4 regions of the Janthinobacterium sp. JF4 genome follow, and region 1 is predicted to be linked to each of the others. Evidence: predicted binding sites of a transcription regulator. Region 1 holds the regulator's gene; each other region holds the start of a gene.
The links. Region 1 encodes sigma-54, which starts transcription at its own class of promoters, with help from an activator protein. Its sites were predicted from a motif close to TGGCANGNAANCTGCTTT; they were not measured.
Positions count from the first base shown of each region.

Region 2: the regulator sigma-54 is predicted to act here: its motif matches at 1,812-1,829, upstream of AC54AF_RS25410 (beta-propeller fold lactonase family protein).
Region 3: the regulator sigma-54 is predicted to act here: its motif matches at 3,625-3,642, upstream of AC54AF_RS04025 (pilin).
Region 4: the regulator sigma-54 is predicted to act here: its motif matches at 1,925-1,942, upstream of AC54AF_RS17670 (EDSAP-1 family PEP-CTERM protein).

Region 1 is NZ_JCAQAV010000002.1:98,359-102,880, reverse strand. Features, by position in the region: gene AC54AF_RS02275 (KdsC family phosphatase) at 1-148, shown strand, start outside; gene lptC (LPS export ABC transporter periplasmic protein LptC) at 191-802, shown strand; gene lptA (lipopolysaccharide transport periplasmic protein LptA) at 828-1,421, shown strand; gene lptB (LPS export ABC transporter ATP-binding protein) at 1,421-2,176, shown strand; gene AC54AF_RS02255 (RNA polymerase factor sigma-54) at 2,181-3,659, shown strand; gene hpf (ribosome hibernation-promoting factor, HPF/YfiA family) at 3,729-4,091, shown strand; gene AC54AF_RS02245 (enoyl-CoA hydratase/isomerase family protein) at 4,226-4,522, shown strand, end outside.
Region 2 is NZ_JCAQAV010000058.1:10,265-14,786, forward strand. Features, by position in the region: gene adh (aldehyde dehydrogenase) at 1-454, opposite strand, end outside; gene AC54AF_RS25410 (beta-propeller fold lactonase family protein) at 791-1,747, opposite strand; gene AC54AF_RS25415 (TonB-dependent receptor family protein) at 1,952-4,090, shown strand; gene AC54AF_RS25420 (substrate-binding periplasmic protein) at 4,147-4,522, opposite strand, start outside.
Region 3 is NZ_JCAQAV010000003.1:71,249-75,770, forward strand. Features, by position in the region: gene AC54AF_RS04005 (methyltransferase regulatory domain-containing protein) at 1-518, shown strand, start outside; gene AC54AF_RS04010 (DUF2889 domain-containing protein) at 767-1,327, shown strand; gene sucC (ADP-forming succinate--CoA ligase subunit beta) at 1,400-2,569, shown strand; gene sucD (succinate--CoA ligase subunit alpha) at 2,583-3,464, shown strand; gene AC54AF_RS04025 (pilin) at 3,679-4,143, shown strand; gene AC54AF_RS04030 (flagellar brake protein) at 4,165-4,522, opposite strand, start outside.
Region 4 is NZ_JCAQAV010000024.1:37,292-41,813, forward strand. Features, by position in the region: gene AC54AF_RS17655 (hypothetical protein) at 1-16, opposite strand, end outside; gene AC54AF_RS17660 (hypothetical protein) at 285-458, opposite strand; gene AC54AF_RS17665 (nucleotide disphospho-sugar-binding domain-containing protein) at 595-1,827, shown strand; gene AC54AF_RS17670 (EDSAP-1 family PEP-CTERM protein) at 2,016-2,996, shown strand; gene AC54AF_RS17675 (EDSAP-1 family PEP-CTERM protein) at 3,105-4,103, shown strand; gene AC54AF_RS17680 (nitroreductase family protein) at 4,139-4,522, opposite strand, start outside.

The DNA.
Region 1 (4,522 bases):
CGTGCCGGGCGGGCGTCCGGAAGCGCAGGGCCTGGCCCACCATGTGACGCAGGCCGGCGGCGGCCGCGGCGCGGTGCGCGAGATCTGCGAATTCCTGCTGCGCGCCCAGGACAACTATGCGCGCGTCATGGCGCCGTTCCTGGAGTGAGGCGCGCCGCCTCGCCAGTGACCTTTGAAAGAGTGAAGCCCTATGCGTAAGCCAGGAGGCGCCCATCGCTGGCGCATGATTTTTACCGTGCTGGGCGCGGTCGTCGTCGCGTTGGCCAGCTTTTGGCTGCTCGAAGTGATGAACAAGAATAGCCAGGACATCACGGCCAGCAAGCATCTGGATGAGCCCGACTATTTCATCACCAATTTCAGCATGGTGCGCATGGATTTGACAGGCAAGCCCAGCTATATTGTGTCGGGCACCAAGCTCACGCATTATCCGCTGGACGATTCGTCCGATATCGACCAGCCCTTCGTGCGCAAGCTCACGCCCGGCATGCCGCCGTTGAACATGAATGCGGAACTGGCGCATATCGACCAGGACAATACCCGGCTGCAACTGCACCGCAAGGTCGTGATCGACCGCGTGGCCAGTCCGAAGGCGCAGAACCTGACGGTCAGGACGGAAGCGCTGACGGTGTTTCCGGACGAGGAAAGAATGGAAACGGACGTGCCTGTCGATATCCTGACGGGCGCCTCGCGCATCAATGGCATCGGCATGAAGGCCAATAACGCCACCGGCGTGGTGGAAGTGCAGAATGCGCTGCGCATGGTCCTCCCGCCGAAACCGCGCCCGGCCGCGGCGGCAAAATGACAGAACGAAACAAGGAAACCATACTATGAAGAATATCTTGCTGTTGACTCTATTCTCGACCGTTTGCTCGTTGGGCGTGATGGGCGTGGCGCATGCCGAGAAGGCCGATTCCGAGAAGGAAGCCGTCATCACGGCACGCAGTGGCCACGTCGATGACGTCAAGCAGGTGCGTACCCTGACGGGCGACGTCGTGCTGGTCAAGGGGACGCTGACCATGAAGGCGGGCCGGGCCCTGATCACGGAAGACCCGCAAGGCTACCAGTTCATTACCTTCTGGGCCGATCCCGGCAAGCTGGCCACCTTCCGCCAGAAGCGCGATGGCGCGGGCGACCTGTGGGTCGAAGGCGAAGCGGAGCGCGTGGAATACGACAACAAGACGGAAGTGGTGAAACTGTTTTCCAAAGCCAAGCTGACGCGCCTGGAAGGCACGAAAGTGACCGACGTGGCCAATGGCGCCTTCATCTCGTATGACAGCCGCAAGGAAGTGTTTGCGATGGAAAATTCCGATAGCGGCACCAGCACCGCCGATGGCGGCAGCGTGCGCATGGTGATCCAGCCGAAGACCAAGGCGCCGGCGGCGGAGAAAGCGCCGGCCACGCCTGCGCCAGGAAAGAAATAATGGACAATACACGTTGCGGCAGCACCCTGATCGTTCGCGGGCTGCAAAAAACCTATGGCAAGCGGCAAGTCGTGCATGATGTCTCGCTGCAAGTCGAATGCGGCGAAGTGGTGGGGCTGCTGGGCCCGAACGGCGCCGGCAAGACCACCTCGTTCTACATGATCGTCGGCCTGGTGCCGTCCGACGGCGGCAGCATCGATATCAGCGGCGTGGACATCTCCAGCCTGCCGATCCACCGCCGCGCGCAGATGGGCCTGTCCTACCTGCCGCAGGAAGCATCCGTCTTCCGCAAGCTGACGGTGGAAGACAATATCCGCGCCGTGCTGGAGATCCAGACCGTCGAAGGCCGTCCTTTGACGAAGGCCGAGATCGAGGAGCGGCTGGATAAATTGCTGGCCGACTTGCAGATTGAAAAGCTGCGTGAGAACCAGGCGCTGTCGCTGTCCGGCGGCGAGCGCCGCCGCGTGGAGATCGCCCGCGCGCTGGCCACCGATCCCCGTTTCGTGCTGCTCGACGAACCGTTCGCCGGTGTCGACCCGATCGCCGTGATCGAAATCCAGCGCATCGTGCGCTTCTTGAAGGAGCGCAATATCGGCGTGCTGATCACCGATCATAATGTGCGCGAGACGCTGGGTATTTGCGACCGTGCCTACATCATCAACCAGGGCTCGGTGCTGGCGTCGGGACGCCCCGACGACATCATCGCGAACGAGTCGGTACGCCGGGTCTATCTGGGCGAACACTTCCGTATGTAAGCCAATGAAACAATCATTGCAGCTGCGCACTTCGCAGCACCTGGCACTGACGCCGCAGTTGCAGCAATCGATACGCCTGTTGCAATTGTCTACCCTGGAATTGCACCAGGAACTAGAGCAATTGCTGACGGACAATCCCTTGCTCGAACGCCTGGACGATCCGCTCGACCGTTCGCTGCGCCTGCTGTCCGACGGCGCCTTGAGTTCCACGGCCGCGCCGGCCGAAGCGCCGCCCCAGCCGCCAAGCCAGGAGGCGCCTGCGGCGCCGGCCGAAGCGGAAACCTTTGACGGCGAGGCGGGCGAGGGCCCGGCCGCCGCGGACGGCGGCGACAGCGACTGGAGCGAGGCGAGCCGGGGCAAGGCGCCCGACGACGAAGATTCGCGCCCGCAATTGGAGGCCCATCACTGCACCCTGCGCGAACACCTGATGGAGCAGATGCGCGTGACGGTGCTCGAATTGCGCGACCGCGCGCTGGTCGAGCTGATCATCGACGCGCTCGACGACAATGGCTACCTGGAAGAGTCGCTCGACGACATCCTGGCGCGCCTGCCGGAAGAGCTGGAAATCGACGCCGACGAGATGCGCACGGCTTTGTCTCTCTTGCAAAGTTTCGATCCCCCGGGCGTGGGCGCGCGCAATGCGTCCGAATGTCTGGCGCTGCAAATCAAGCGCTTGCCGCACATCGCCATGGTGACGCGCCGCATGGCCCTCGTCATCGTGGAAAAGCACCTGGCCTGGTTTGCCCAGCGCGACTTCAACAAGCTGAAAAAAGCCCTCGACTGCGACGATGAAGACTTGCGCGAAGCGCAGACGGTGATTCGCCAATGCAACCCGCATCCGGGCGCCGTGTTCGCCTCGGACGTGTCCGATTACGTGGTGCCCGACGTCGTCGTCAAGCGCGCGCGCAACGGCTGGCAAGTCACCCTGAACAACGACGTCATGCCGCGCCTGCGCGTCAACGCCATGTACGCCAACTTGCTCAAGCAGGGCAAGGGCGAGGGCGCGATGGGCGCACAGTTGCAGGAAGCCAAGTGGCTGATCAAGAATATGCGCCAGCGCTTCGACACGATCCTGCGCGTGGCGCAGGCGATAGTAGAAAGACAAAAGAACTTTTTCTCGCATGGGGCCGTTGCCATGCGCCCCCTTGTGCTCCGTGAAATAGCTGATACACTGGGTTTACACGAGAGTACTATCTCGCGGGTAACAACTCAAAAGTACATGCTGACCCCGCACGGCATGTTCGAGTTGAAATATTTCTTTGGTAGCCACGTCGCCACCGAAGCGGGGGGCGAAGCGTCATCGACGGCGATACGGGCATTGATCGTGCAACTGACAGGAGCAGAAGACCCTAAAAATCCTTTATCCGACAGTAAGATTGCGGACATGCTGGGGGAACAAGGCATGGTGATTGCGCGACGTACTGTTGCCAAATACCGGGAAGCATTGAAAATTCCGCCAGTGAGCCTGCGTAAGTGTTTGTAAGTTTTTTTCGGTTCCTCTGCGGGCCGGATAGGATGGACCGCACGAACCCGATCATCTTTAGGAGTGTGTATGAATCTCACCATCAGCGGACATCATCTCGAAGTGACACCAGCCATCCGTGAATACGTACAAACGAAGCTGGAGCGCGTGAAACGTCATTTCGATCAAGTCATCGATATTGCCGTGATTCTGACCGTGGATAACCTCAAAGAGAAAGAAAAACGTCAAAAGGCCGAAGTCAACCTGCGCCTGAGTGGCAAAACTGTCTATGTGGAAAGCTTGGCGCACGACCTGTATGCCGCCATCGATACCCTGATCGACAAGCTCGATAGGCAAGTGATGAAGTACAAAACCAAAGTGCAAGGGCACGGTAAAGAGGCGATCAAGCATCTGCCAGACAACTCAGAGGAAGACGCCGTCGTCGCCGTCTAAGGCCACCCGCTTCCAGCAGTTGTGATCAACTAAGGGCGCACATTGCGCCCTTTTTTGCGCCTGGACCTGTTGAACGCAATCTTCCCCGCGCAGGCGCTAGAATGTCCTCCACTCTTACTTCTTTTCATTTTGCCATGAGCGACTTCGTCCAGACCTCCATCCGACACCGTACCGGGCATATCGTGCTCGACCGTCCGAAAGCCTTCAATTCCCTGTCGCTGGAGATGGTGCGCGCCCTGAGCGCGGCCCTGCTGGCCTGGCGCGACGATCCGCAGGTGGACGCCGTCGTCATCCGATCCAGCAGCGACAAGGCTTTGTGCGCCGGCGGCGACATCCGTTTCTTTTACGATGCGGGCCTGGCCACGCCGCAAGGCGGCAGCGCCTTGCTGGAAGATTTCTTTACGGAAGAATATGCGCTCAACCATCTCATT
Region 2 (4,522 bases), on a different contig from region 1:
GGTAGTGATAGGCATAGGTTTCCGCGTCGATTTGCGCGACGGAACCTTCCTGCGCGCGGATGCAACCGGCGAAATAACGGAAATGGTCGATGGCCAGCGGAATGTCGGCATTCATCGTTTCGCGGATCGGCTTGCCGTTGTCGATGGTTTCCGCCGTGGCGATCAGGCTCAGGTTCTGCTCGATGCGGTCGGCGATGCGGTTCAGGATATTGGCGCGCTCGGCAGGCGACGTCTTGCCCCAGGCATCCTTGGCGGCATGCGCGGCGTCCAGCGCCAGCTCGACGTCTTCCGCCGTGGAGCGGGCGATTTCGCAAAATGGCAAGCCGGTGATCGGCGTAATGTTAGGAAAATATTCACCTTTTACCGGTGCAACGAATTTACCGCCAATGTAATTGTCATAGCGTTGTTTGAAGGGATTGGCTACGCCCAGTTTGCTGATGTCTGCGAGATTCATGTCGTCCTCTATCGGGTTAATTAGAATGAAATTACTTAATTAAAATCAAACGTCCTGGTACAGATGGGGGTGAGTACATGGGGTCTTCCGCAAATGCCGTGCCAGCTCGCCGCCCCCTTACAAACTTAGCCGGTTTTACCCTTGTTACAAGGGCGTGGCACCAATCCCGGCGCGCTTTTCAGCGTATCCCCCGGGCATGAAAGGAGGGCCGGGTCTGTTGGCGTTTTGAACAAGGTGGCAGCGTCCTGTTCCAATCCGGGCCAGCCCTGCTGCCGCCCCCCTGCGCCGCTACACAATGGAACAGGTGTACCAGACTGGAACACCTTCTCTGCGCCACTACCGAATCACCACGCCCCATGGCAATTCGCCCACGGCAATATCGGCCACCTTCTGTGCGCTGGCCGTGTCGATGACGGAAACGCTGTTCGAGCGGCCATTGGCCACGTACAGCTTGGCGCCGTCGGGCGTGATGGCCATGTTCCACGGACGCTTGCCGACGGCAATGGTGGCCGTGACCTGCTTGCTGGCCGTGTCGATCACCATCACCGTGCCGTCCGTGCCATTCGAGACATACACCTGCTTGCCGTTGGGGTGGACCACGATGCCATTTGCATTCTTGCCAGCGGGAATGGTGGCGATGGCCTTGCGCGCGGCCATGTCGATCACGTAGACGGCATTGACCAGCTCGCACGCCACGTAGGCGCGGCCCGAGTCCGGACTGAAGCCGATGCCGCGTGGGCGCAGTCCCACGGCGATGGAAGTCACCTGGCGGCGTTGCGCCACATCGATGACGTCGACTTGCTCGGCCTCTTCCGCGCTGACCAGCAGCCAGCGCCCATCGGGACTGAACACGGCATGTTCCGGATTACGTCCCTGCACCTTGATATCGGCGAGCAAGGTACCTGTGTGGCCATCGAGCAAGGCCACGCTATTGTTTTCCTCGACGGCCACGGCCACATAATGACCGTCCCGGGAAGCGCTGACACCTTCGGGCGACTTGCCCAGCGCCACCGCGCGCACGGGCGTGCCGGCAGCGTTATCGATCAGCAACAAGGCGCTGCTGGCGGCGTCCGTGACAAACAATTGCCGCCCGGTGGGGTCGGCGGCGATGCCGCGCGGCCGCTTGCCTGCGGCGATCTGGCGCACTACCTGGTCGGTAGCCGTGTCGATCACGCTCAAGGTGCCCGATTTTTCATTGGGGACATAGGCAAACGGAGCGGCCTGGAGGGCGCTGCTGGCGAGCGCAGGCAGCAGCCAGCACACCTGGCGCAAGCGCGAGAAGAAGTTGGGCATAATCACCTTTTCAATGGAAAAACACAGGAAAAACGCGCGGCATCGGCGCCTATGACAATTGCTGTATGCAAACGCCGTGCCACGGACAAGCGTATAATTTCAGCCCACCAATGGAGACATGGCAGGCATATTGCTTGATAAGACTATGCAGACCTGTGCCGCTCACGCGCTCAAGCAGGCTTTTATTCACATTGGAGAATCCGCATGCAGCATCGTTTCCGCCTGAACACCATCGCCAGCCTGTTTGTCGCCGGCAGCGCCACCCTGGTCCCCCACGTCTTTGCCGCCGAGGCAGCTGATCCGGCCAACGGGCAACTCATGGATACGGTGGTCGTCAGCGGCAGCCGCATCGCCCACCCCAGCCAGGAAGTGCCGGCCTCGATCGACGTCGTCGGCAGCGCTCGCATCCAGGATGGGCAAATCCGCGTCAACGCATCGGAAGCGCTGGCCGCCGTGCCGGGCCTGGTCGTGCAAAACCGCCAGAACTATGCGCAAGACTTGCAGATCTCGTCGCGCGGCTTCGGCGCACGCTCAGCCTTCGGTGTGCGCGGCGTCAAACTCATCAGCGATGGCATTCCCGCCAGCATGCCCGATGGCCAGGGCCAGGCCGCCACCTTCAACCTCGATACGGCCGAGCGCATCGAAGTGCTGCGCGGCCCGTTTTCTGCCATCTACGGCAACCACTCAGGCGGCGTGATCCAGCTGTTTTCCAAGGATGGACAAAATCCCCCGTCCGTCGAACTGAATGTGACAGGCGGCAGTTTCGGCACCAGCAAGGTGGACTTGACGGCGCAAGGCCAGACAGGCGGCATCGGCTACGTGCTCGACGGCTCGCGCTTCCGCACGGATGGTTTTCGCGACCACAGCGCCGCCACGCGCGAACAGGCTTTCGGCAAGATCACCGTCAAGCCGACGAAGGACAGCAAGCTGACCATCGTCGCCAACAGCCTGCACCAAGGCAACACGCAAGATCCGTTGGGCGCCACCTGGGCCACGTTTGCCCGCGACCCGCGCGCCGGCGAAATCGACACGACGGATACACAGAACCCGAGACGCACCCTGGCCGAACGCTACAACACGCGAAAGAGCATCGACCACCAGCAAATCGGCGCCACCTATGAACAGTCGTTCGGAGATGACCGCCTGCGTGTGATGGTGTATGGCGGCAACCGCGACGTGATTCAATACCAGGCATTTACCAAAGGCTTCCAGGCCCCGGCCAGCCATTCGGGCGGCGTGGTCGATTTCCAGCGCCAGTTCTATGGCATCGACACCAACTGGCTGCATGTGAACCAGCTGGCCGGGGGCAAGCTGAGCACCACCATCGGCATCGATTATGGCCGCTCCAGCGATGACCGCACCGGCTATGAGAATTACATTGGCAATAGCTTTGGCGTAAAAGGCAAGCTGCGCCGCGACGAGCAGAATGTCGTGTCCAGCCTCGATCCGTATGTCCAGGCGGAATGGCAAAACGGGCCGTGGCTGCTCAGCGCAGGTGTGCGCTACAGCAAGATGAAAGTGTCGGTCAACGACCACTTCCTCGGCAATGGCAATGACAGCGGCAGCCTCGAGTTCAGCCATACGACACCAGTGCTGGGCCTGCTGTATAAACTGACGCCGAACGTCAACGTCTACGCCAGCGCCGCGCGCGGCTTCGAAGCGCCCACCTTGAATGAGCTGTTTTACTCGGGCACGGGCGGCGGCTTCAATTACCAGCTGAAACCGGCCACCAGCACCAACCTGGAAGCGGGCATCAAGGCCAGGATCAATAACAACACGCACATCAACGCGGCCGTGTTCCAGATCAAGACCAACGACGAACTGGTGGTCGACAAGTCCAGCGGCGGGCGCACCAGCTATCGCAATGCGGGTAAAACCTTGCGCCAGGGTATGGAAGTATCGCTGGACTCGAACCTGTCGTATGGTTTCACGGCAAAAGTGGCGCTCACCAGCCTGCACGCCGTGTATGACCAGGCCTTTGGCAGCGTGCGCGAAGGTAGCCGCTTGCCGGGCGTGCCCAGCGCCAACCTGTTTGCGGAACTGGCCTGGAAAGACACGCTCGACCGTTTTGGCGCGGCGCTGGAAAGCGTGGCCAGCAACCAGATCTACGCGGAGGACAGCAACAGCGAAAAACCGGCGCCCGGCTATACGGTGTTCAATGCGCGCTTCAACGCCAAGCAAAACGTGGGCAACTGGCGCTTCAAGGAATTTGCCCGCCTGAACAATCTTTTCGACAAGACCTACGTGGGCTCCGTCATCGTCGGCGACAGCAACAAGCGCTACTATGAAGCGGCGCCGGGACGTAATTGGTTGCTGGGCGTTAGCGCGCAGTACTCGTTCTAATAACAAAGCCCGCACATCGACCGATGCGCGGGCTTTTTATCATGCGGCATGGCCTGTTATGGCCGTGCTTCCTTCACGCCATATTTCTCGAAGATGGTTTTCAATTCGCCGCTGGCGGCCATCTCGTTCATGGCTGCCTGCAGCAACTTGCCCACGTCGAGTTGCTGGCGGCTGACGGCCAGGCCCACGGCCCAGCCGGTACGCGGCAAGCGGGCGAACGCCACTTCGCTCAAGGGGAAAGCGGGATCGCTTTTCAGCACTGATTCGATTTCCGACCGGTTGGCCAGCACGGCGTCGAGCTTGCCCGCCTGCAATTGCTGCAAGGCTTCGGCCGCCGTGTCGAAGATACGCACGTCGTCACGGTACTTGCCATTGTCTTCACCCAGCATCAGCATGGCCGCGATCGACACCTTTTCCACGCCGATGCGCTTG
Region 3 (4,522 bases), on a different contig from region 1:
ACCGGCCCCACACGATAGGCGAACTGCAACAGCGTTTGCCTGCCAGCGTGGCGGAACTGGGCAACTTGCTGCAAATGCTGCTGGTGCTGGCGCACAAGGCCTGCATTTCGCCGGTGCAGGATGACGCCGCGATCGCGCTGGCGCGGCCGGCCTCAGCCAGGCTGAACCGGCACCTGCTGGAAAAATCCCTGGGCCGTGCTGACCTGGCGGCACTGGCCAGTCCCGTGACGGGCGGTGGTGTCGGTGTGTTGCATTTGCAACAGTTGTTCCTGCTGGCCAGACTGGAAGGACACCAGACGGCGGAGGCATGGGCGGCATTTGCATGGGCGACATTGCGCCACTTGCAGCAGGCCATGGTGCGCGACGGCATAGTGCTGTCGGACGATGACGAGAATCTGGCGGAAATCACCGCCCATGCGCACAGCTTTCGCGTGGGCGTGCTGCCGATATTGCTGGCACTGGGCGTGGCCGAAGAGGCCGTGCCGGACTGCCCGTCCGGGGCGCCATGCGAAGCATGATTTTTATGATATCGACCATTCACAAATCGAATGACTTTGCGGAAATCACTGCATTGTATTTATAATTTGAAATGTTTTTAACGATACAATGAAAAATTATGTTGCGGCGCAACCTGCGCGCAATGTGCTACACTTTTAGGGTTTTTGCGGCGCCGCAGGTGCGGTTGCTGTTCGTAGAAGCTGCGAACAGAGTGCTTTAGGCACATGGCTGCTTACTAAATTATGGCCGCGCAAGCGGCATCGGTCTTATGCCCCTGTCAACTCCCGTATCCCGGCGCGCCCTACGGCACTCCCGCGTTATCGACGTCCAAGCGTATGTGCGCGACGACGGCCTGTGGGATATTGACGCCCGTATCACCGATATCAAAAGCTATGACGCGATGCTGGCCTCCGGCCCCCGTCCCGCCGGCACTCCCCTGCACGACCTCCATTTACGCATTACCGTCGATCGCGAACTGACCATCGTCGAGGCCGAAGCTGCCTCCGATGCCGTGCCTTATCCCGGTTTTTGCGATACCATCGGCCCCGCTTACAGGGCGCTGATCGGTTTGAATTTATTGAAGAATTTCCGCCGCGACTTGAAACAGCGCCTGGCGGGAATCGCCGGCTGTACCCATTTGACCGAATTGGCGCAAGTCTTGCCGACTGCGACGGTTCAGGCATTTGCCGGCGATGTCTGGTCGACCCGTGACGGTGCGAATGCTGACTTGTCGCATGAAAAGCCGTTTCAACTCGACAGATGCCACGCCCTGCGCACCGATGGCGGGGCGGTTGCACAGTATTACCCGCGCTGGGTAGCCAAGGCGTGACCCCGGCGCTTTCCTGTTTTTTTTGCACCACTAACCGTATTTTTACACATCAGTATCAGAAGGGAAGCCAGCATGAAAATCCATGAGTATCAAGCCAAAGAAATCCTCCGGCAGCACGGAGTGACGGTACCACGCGGTATTCCGTGCATGTCCGTCGAAGAAGCCGTCAAGGCTGCGGAAACCCTGGGCGGCCCGGTGTGGGTCGTCAAGGCGCAGATCCACGCAGGTGGCCGCGGCAAGGGCGGCGGCGTGAAAGTGGCAAAATCGATGGAACAGGTCAAGGAATACGCTGACCAGATCATGGGCATGCAGCTGATCACGCATCAGACCAGCGCCGAAGGCCAAAAAGTCAACCGCCTGCTGGTGGAAGAAGGCGCCGACATCAAACAAGAACTGTACGTTTCGCTGGTCACCGACCGCGTCACCCAGAAAATCGTCCTGATGGCGTCGTCCGAAGGCGGCATGGACATCGAAGAAGTGGCCGAGAGCCACCCGGAGAAGATTCACCACGTCACCATCGATCCAGGCGTTGGCCTGACCGATGCCCAGGCAGACGACATCGCTGCCAAAATCGGCGTGCCTGCCGGCTCCATCGCTGACGCCCGCGTCAACCTGCAAGGCCTGTACAAAGCGTACTGGGAAACCGATTGCTCGCTGGCCGAAATCAACCCGCTGATCGTTACCGGCAGCGGCAAGGTCATCGCCCTGGACGCCAAGTTCAACTTTGACCCGAACGCGCTGTTCCGTCATCCGGAAATCGTCGCCCTGCGCGACCTGGACGAAGAAGATCCAGCTGAAATCGAAGCGTCGAAATTCGACCTGGCCTATATTTCGCTCGACGGCAACATCGGTTGCCTGGTGAACGGCGCCGGCCTGGCCATGGCCACCATGGACACCATCAAGCTGTTCGGCGGCGAGCCAGCCAACTTCCTGGACGTCGGCGGCGGCGCCACGGCAGAAAAAGTGACCGAAGCGTTCAAGATCATGCTGAAAAACCCAGGCCTGAAAGCCATCCTGGTGAACATTTTCGGCGGCATCATGCGTTGCGACGTGATCGCTGAAGGCGTTATCGCCGCAGTGAAAGCCGTCTCGCTGAACGTGCCACTGGTCGTGCGCATGAAGGGCACCAACGAAGACCTGGGCAAGAAGATGCTGGCCGATTCCGGTCTGCCTATCATCGCAGCCGACACCATGGAAGATGCAGCCAAGAGCGTCGTTGCCGCTGCTGCCGGTCAAGCTTAATTAAGGAATCAACATGTCCATTCTGATCAATAAAGATACCAAAGTCGTTACCCAAGGGATCACCGGCAAGACCGGCCAGTTCCACACCCGCGGTTGCCGCGACTACGCGAACGGCAAAGCTGCCTTCGTAGCAGGCGTGAACCCGAAGAAAGCCGGCGAAGACTTCGAAGGCATTCCTATTTTCGCTAACGTCACCGAAGCGAAAAAAGAAACCGGCGCCAACGTTTCCGTGATCTACGTACCGCCAGCAGGCGCGGCAGCGGCGATCTGGGAAGCTGTCGAAGCTGAAATGGATCTGGCCATTTGCATCACCGAAGGCATTCCAGTGCGTGACATGATGGCTCTGAAAGACCGCATGGCTAAAGCCAACAGCAAAACCTTGCTGCTGGGCCCTAACTGCCCAGGCCTGATCACGCCAGACGAAATCAAGATCGGCATCATGCCAGGCCACATCCACAAGAAGGGCCGTATCGGCGTGGTGTCGCGTTCGGGTACCCTGACTTATGAAGCAGTGGGGCAATTGACCGCACTGGGCCTGGGCCAATCGTCGGCAGTCGGCATCGGCGGCGACCCGATCAACGGTCTGAAGCACATCGACATCATGAAGATGTTCAATGATGATCCAGATACCGACGCCGTCATCATGATCGGCGAAATCGGTGGTCCGGACGAAGCCAACGCGGCTTATTGGATCAAAGACAACATGAAAAAACCGGTCGTTGGCTTCATCGCTGGCGTGACCGCTCCTCCAGGCAAGCGCATGGGCCACGCCGGCGCGCTGATCTCTGGCGGTGCCGATACGGCTCAAGCCAAGCTGGAAATCATGGAAGCTTGCGGCATCACCGTGACCAAAAACCCGTCGGAAATGGCGCGTCTGCTGAAAGCCATGCTGTAATTTCAGCCTGGTCACCGCAGTACAAAAAAGGAGCTTCGGCTCCTTTTTCTTTGTCCGTAAGACAGGCCGCTGCCCGGCCTGGGCCGACGCAACTGGTCCGAACCTGCCCAAAAGTGTCGCTTTTCTTTCCACGTGTGCCGCCGCTGCCCGGGCGCGCCGCTGGCATGGTGCTTGCACCATTCCCTGCGTGAGCAATGCACCATGGGAGGATACGATGCGCGCGCAAAGCGGATTTACCCTGATAGAACTGATGATCGTGGTGGCCATCGCCGGCATCCTGGCGGCCGTGGCCATTCCCCAATATGGCGACTATACGATGCGGGCCAAGGTCAGCAACGTACTGGCCGCCGCCGCGCCGTTGAAAACGGCCGTGGCCCTGTGCGTGCAGGAAAATGGCGGAGCGGCCACCGCCTGCAGCACGCCCACCGAGAGCGTACCAAGTTCCATTCCCGTGTTCAGTGCCACGCGCGAAGTGGCGAGCGCCACCGTGGACAAGGGGAATATCGTGCTAACCCTCGCTGCTGACCTGGGCACGGGGATCGGTGGACAAAGCGTGACGATGACCATGAAGCCGGGCACCAGCAGCCTGAGCTGGTTTAACAGCACCAGCGTGACGAATCCGGCGGCGAAGGAAGCGATTACCAAAAACAACATTCCCGACGTGACCCCGACTCTGTAAGCGGCGCTGGCCAGCCGGGTATCAGACGATTTTTTGCCGGTCCGCGATCAGCGCTTCATAGGTGAGGTTTTGCAGCAGGGTGTAGTGGGTCGGTTCCAGGTCGATGAATTGCACGCCATACGTATAGATTTCCGCCACTTCGGCGGCATGGCCATTCGACGGCTTGCCCACGCTGACGTTCTGGATGCGCGCGCGCGTATTGACGCGCATCTGATGCTTGTTCGGCTGCACCAGCAGGGTAAAGCTGAGCGCCACGCCTTCGTCGTCCGGCGTGAGCATGCTGGGCGCCTCGATCAGCGCACCCGAGACGCTGAGGTTGACGATGAACACGGGCACGGCCGCCACGTCGCGGTAGCTCAGTTGCGCCGGAATGTCCACC
Region 4 (4,522 bases), on a different contig from region 1:
GCAAGGAATTGCCCATGATGGTCTCCTGTACAAGAATTTTTATGATGTCTCATTATAAGAACAGAATCGTGACGGCCGCATGACACTCGACAGTTAGAGCTTGATTTGTATCCACTCGGCAACATTTATGCGCATTTTTGTTGTTTAAATGGCGTGGCGCCGGCGGCGGCACCGCAGTCCATTTCCGATTGGAAATAAACGCGGTACAGGTCTCCCCGCGACCGCGCATGACGGGTCGCCATGCGCCATGGCTGCGGGCTGCGAGAACTTGCCGCGCGATCCGGTCAATGCATTTTCACGGGCAGTGGTGGCGGCGTCGGCTCCTCGACCGGCACGGGGTCGATGTGGGGCGGCTGTTCCGGCGGCGGCGTGACGGGATCGCCTTCCGGCGGTGGCGGCATATCGGGTTCGGGCGTGCTGTGCGCACGCAACGGGGCAAGATGGAATTGTGGCTGCATGGTGACCTCCTTTGCCCCACTGTAGCCGATGCGGCCAAATCCTGGCGCCCGCCACTGGCAGGCTGCGGGGGAACTAAACGGCGTGGCGTCACTCCAACTTGGCAGGTATCTCCTCCTGCGAGTGCAAGCGATCCCCATGGCGCGCAAGAAAATCCTCTTTATGGCCGAGGCAGCGACCCTGGCCCATGTTGGCCGCCCCCTGAGCCTGGCCCAGGGCCTGGACGAGCAAGAGTACGAGGTGCATTTCGCCTGCGCCGATGGCTACGACTTTTGTTTCAAGCAAGCCCCCTTCCGGCGCTGGCGCATCGACAGTATTTCATCGCTGCAATTCCTGCAGGCGCTAGCCCGCGGCAAGCCTGTCTACACGGAAAGCACGCTGCACGCGTATGTGGAAGACGACTTGCGCCTGCTCAATGCCGTCCAGCCCGATCTCGTGATCGGCGACTTTCGCCTGTCGCTGTCGGTCAGCGCCCGCTTGCAGCGCATTCCCTACATCACCATCAGCAATGCCTACTGGAGCCCTTACGTGCGCCAGCACTACACGGTGCCCAGCCTGCCCCTGACAGGCATGCTGCCCATCTGGCTGGCCGCCCCCCTGTTCCGCCTGATCCGCCCGCTGGCCTTCGCCTCGCATGCCGTGCCCCTGAACCGCGTGCGCCGCCGCCATGGCCTGCCATCCTTGGGCAGCGACTTGCGGCGCATCTATACGGATGCCGACCACACCTTGTACGCGGATATTCCGCAACTGTTCCCGCCGCATGCCATGCCGTCCACGCACGACTACCTGGGCGCCATCATCTGGGCGCCGCCGCTCGACTTGCCGGACTGGTGGCAGCGCCCGGAACTGAGCAGCGGACGGCCCATTATTTATGTCACCCTGGGCAGCTCCGGCCAGGGGCAGTTGCTGCCGCGCGTGCTGCGCGCGCTGGCGCCCCTGCCCGTCACCGTACTGGCGGCCACGGCCGGCACCATCCGCATCGACGCCGTGCCGCCGAACGCCTGTGTCGCGCCCTTTCTGCCGGGCGACGCAGCGGCCCGGCGCGCCAGCCTGGTGATCTGCAACGGCGGCAGCCCGACCAGCCAGCAGGCGCTGACGGCAGGCGTACCCGTCATCGGCATCGCCGGCAACCTCGATCAATTCCTCAACATGCATGGCATCGCGGGGGCCGGCGCCGGCCTGCTGCTGCGCGCCGACCGCTTCCAGGAAACCGCCCTGCGCCATGCCGCCACGCGCATGCTCGACGATGGCCGGGCCAGGCTGGCGGCGCGCCAGCTGGCCACGGCCATGCGCGACTATGTGCCAGGGCAGCGCTTGCTGCCCCATATGCGCGCCCTGTTGGGCCCGTTGCCGCATGGCAGCCAGCCTTGACGGGCGGCGTCGGTTTTTCTTACAGTGCGTCCGGCAACACCTGCACCGCGCCAACAAAAGCACGCCAAGTCATTGATTTCAAAAGAACCTCATGCGTTGGCATGGAAGTCGCTAGGTACTGGCCATGAGCACCTGCCGACAGGACTCAGGCAACACTTCCAGACTCACTCAACCACGAGGTGAACACAATGAAACTCTCCAAACTGAAACTGCTCCCGGCCGCAACGGCACTGGCCATGCTGTGCGCCGCCGGTAGCGCACAGGCGGGCGCCTACGGCTATTCGTACAACAACATCTTCGGCCTGGTGATCGCCGTGCCGACGGGCCAGATCACGGTCGCCAACAGCACCACCATCTCGCGCAGCACGGCCACCCTGAATGGCGTCAGCGTCATCAATGGCGGCTCCGGCTCGCTCGATGCCCCACGCGCCAACGTCGGTGCCGTCACCAAGGGCGAGAATGACTTCACGCAGCAAGGTCCATCGGGCAATTATTCGCGCGGCGATGCGCAGATCGTCAGCACGCAGTTTCCCTCGTTCCCGCCCGGCTCCACCTCCACCCAGGTGGTGAACGTGGCCGAAGCCCACCTCGACGGCCCCGCCGGCACGGCCGACGCCTCCGGGCGCAATGGCTCGACCACGGGCTTTTCCGTCGATTTCATCGTCGGTTCGCCCACGGCAACCCTGAGCTTTGACTTCCTGGCATCGCCCTTCATGCAAGTCTTCCTGCAAAGCACGGTCGGCCAGCTGTCTACCGCAACGGCCAACCTGGTCGTCACCTTCACCATCACGGATGCGACCGGCGCGACGGTATTCAACTGGACACCCGATGGCGCGATCGGGTCTGGCATCTTCGGCGGCACGGAAAACGCCGATGGCGCCAACCTGAACACCAGCCTGGCGACCAATTTCCTCACGCGCGGCAACCTGTTCACCTACGACCCTTCCGGCTGCGGCACGCCCACGGGCACCGGCGTTGGCACAGCGTGCGGCAGCAACTTCAGCTCCGTCAGCAATGCTTTAACGGCCGGCAACTACACGCTGACCCTGAATGCGGTGGAAAGCGTGGACCTGGTGAAACAAGCGGTGCCGGAACCGGGCACCCTGGCCTTGCTGGGCCTGGGTCTGGCCGGCCTGAGCTATGCCCGTCGCCGCAAGGTTGCCGCCTGAAGCAGGCAACAGGAGGGATTCACAGGCGAGGGGCTCTCCTCGCCTTTTTTATGTGGCAAGCCTGTCGGTTTTCCTTACAACGCGGCCGATCAGGAGATGAGGATTTTCATGACTATATTTTCTTGCAGCCGACTGCCAACGGTCTTCTTGGCCTGGCTATTGCTGGCCAGCAGTGGCACCGCCAGTGCCGCCGCCTACGGCTATTCGTACACCAGCGTCTTTGGCCTGGTCATCAGCAATCCCAGCGGCTCCACCACCTTGATCAACAACATCGACCTGTCGCGCACCACCGCCACGCTCGACGGCAGCAGCATCATCCATGGCGGCAGCAATGAGATCGATGCGCCGCAAGCGAAACGCGGCGCCGTCACCAAGGGAGAAAACGACTTTACCCGGCAAGGCATGGGCAATGCCGCGTATGCGCGCGGCGAGGCGCAGATCGTCACTTCGCAAATCCCCCCCTTTCCACCGGGCTCGACCAGCACGCATACGGTGAATGCGGCAGAAACCTTCCTCACAAGCGGCGGCAATGCCGACGCCTCGGGACACAATGGTTCCAGCACCGCGATGACGGTCAATTTCGTCGTCGGCCAACCGGGCGCGACCCTGGCCTTCGACTTCCAGGCCCTGCCCTTCATGCAGCTGTACCTGGATGCGCTGGCCGGCACGGGATCGGCGGCCACCACCAACATGGCGCTGACGTTTACCATCATCGATGAAAATGGCCAGATCGTCTTCAACTGGGCGCCCGACGGCACCCTCGGCTCCGGCATCCTGGGCGGCACCGAACTGGCCGATGCCGCCAATCTCAATACCGGTTACGCGCAAACGCCGCTCACCAGCGGCAGCATGTTCACCTACGACCCCAGCGGCTGCGGCGCGCCCACAGGCACGGGCATCGGCACGACGTGCGGCGGGCAGTATAGCGCCGTCACGGATACCCTGGCGGCGGGCAATTACACCCTGGTGTTGAACATGCTGAACAGTTCCGAACTGGCCTACGTGCCAGGCGTCACGCCAGTGGCGCTGCCGGGCACCTTGCCGCTGCTGGCGGCTGGCCTGGCGGCGCTGGCCAGCTTCGTGCCACGGCGCCGGCGCTGGCACTGACGAGGCTGAGACGCCCGCATGGCCTCACGCGCGCCTCACTGCCCCGCCGTGGGCGGCACCAGCAAGTCTTGCAGCGGTCGGCGCAGCGAGCGCGCCCTGGCGGCCGGTCCCGCACCGATACGCCCAAGAAACACGGCCCGTTCAAACACCGCCTCCCCCAGCACGGCCTGGCACCGCACAGCCAGTTCCTGCGCCATTTCCTGCATGCCATCGGTGCGCGAAAAAGTACGCCGTTCGCGCACATAGCGGGCAAAAATCAGCGGCGTCAGTTCCGGCTGCAATTGCAGGCCCAGCTGCGTTGCCGTCAGCCAGAAACGCTGCATGGCGCGGCCGGCCGCCACGTAGTCGTCGATCTGGCGTGGTGGCGCATCGGCCAGCAGCACGAAATGCGCGGCGCAATACAGGCCGGGCAGCAAGTC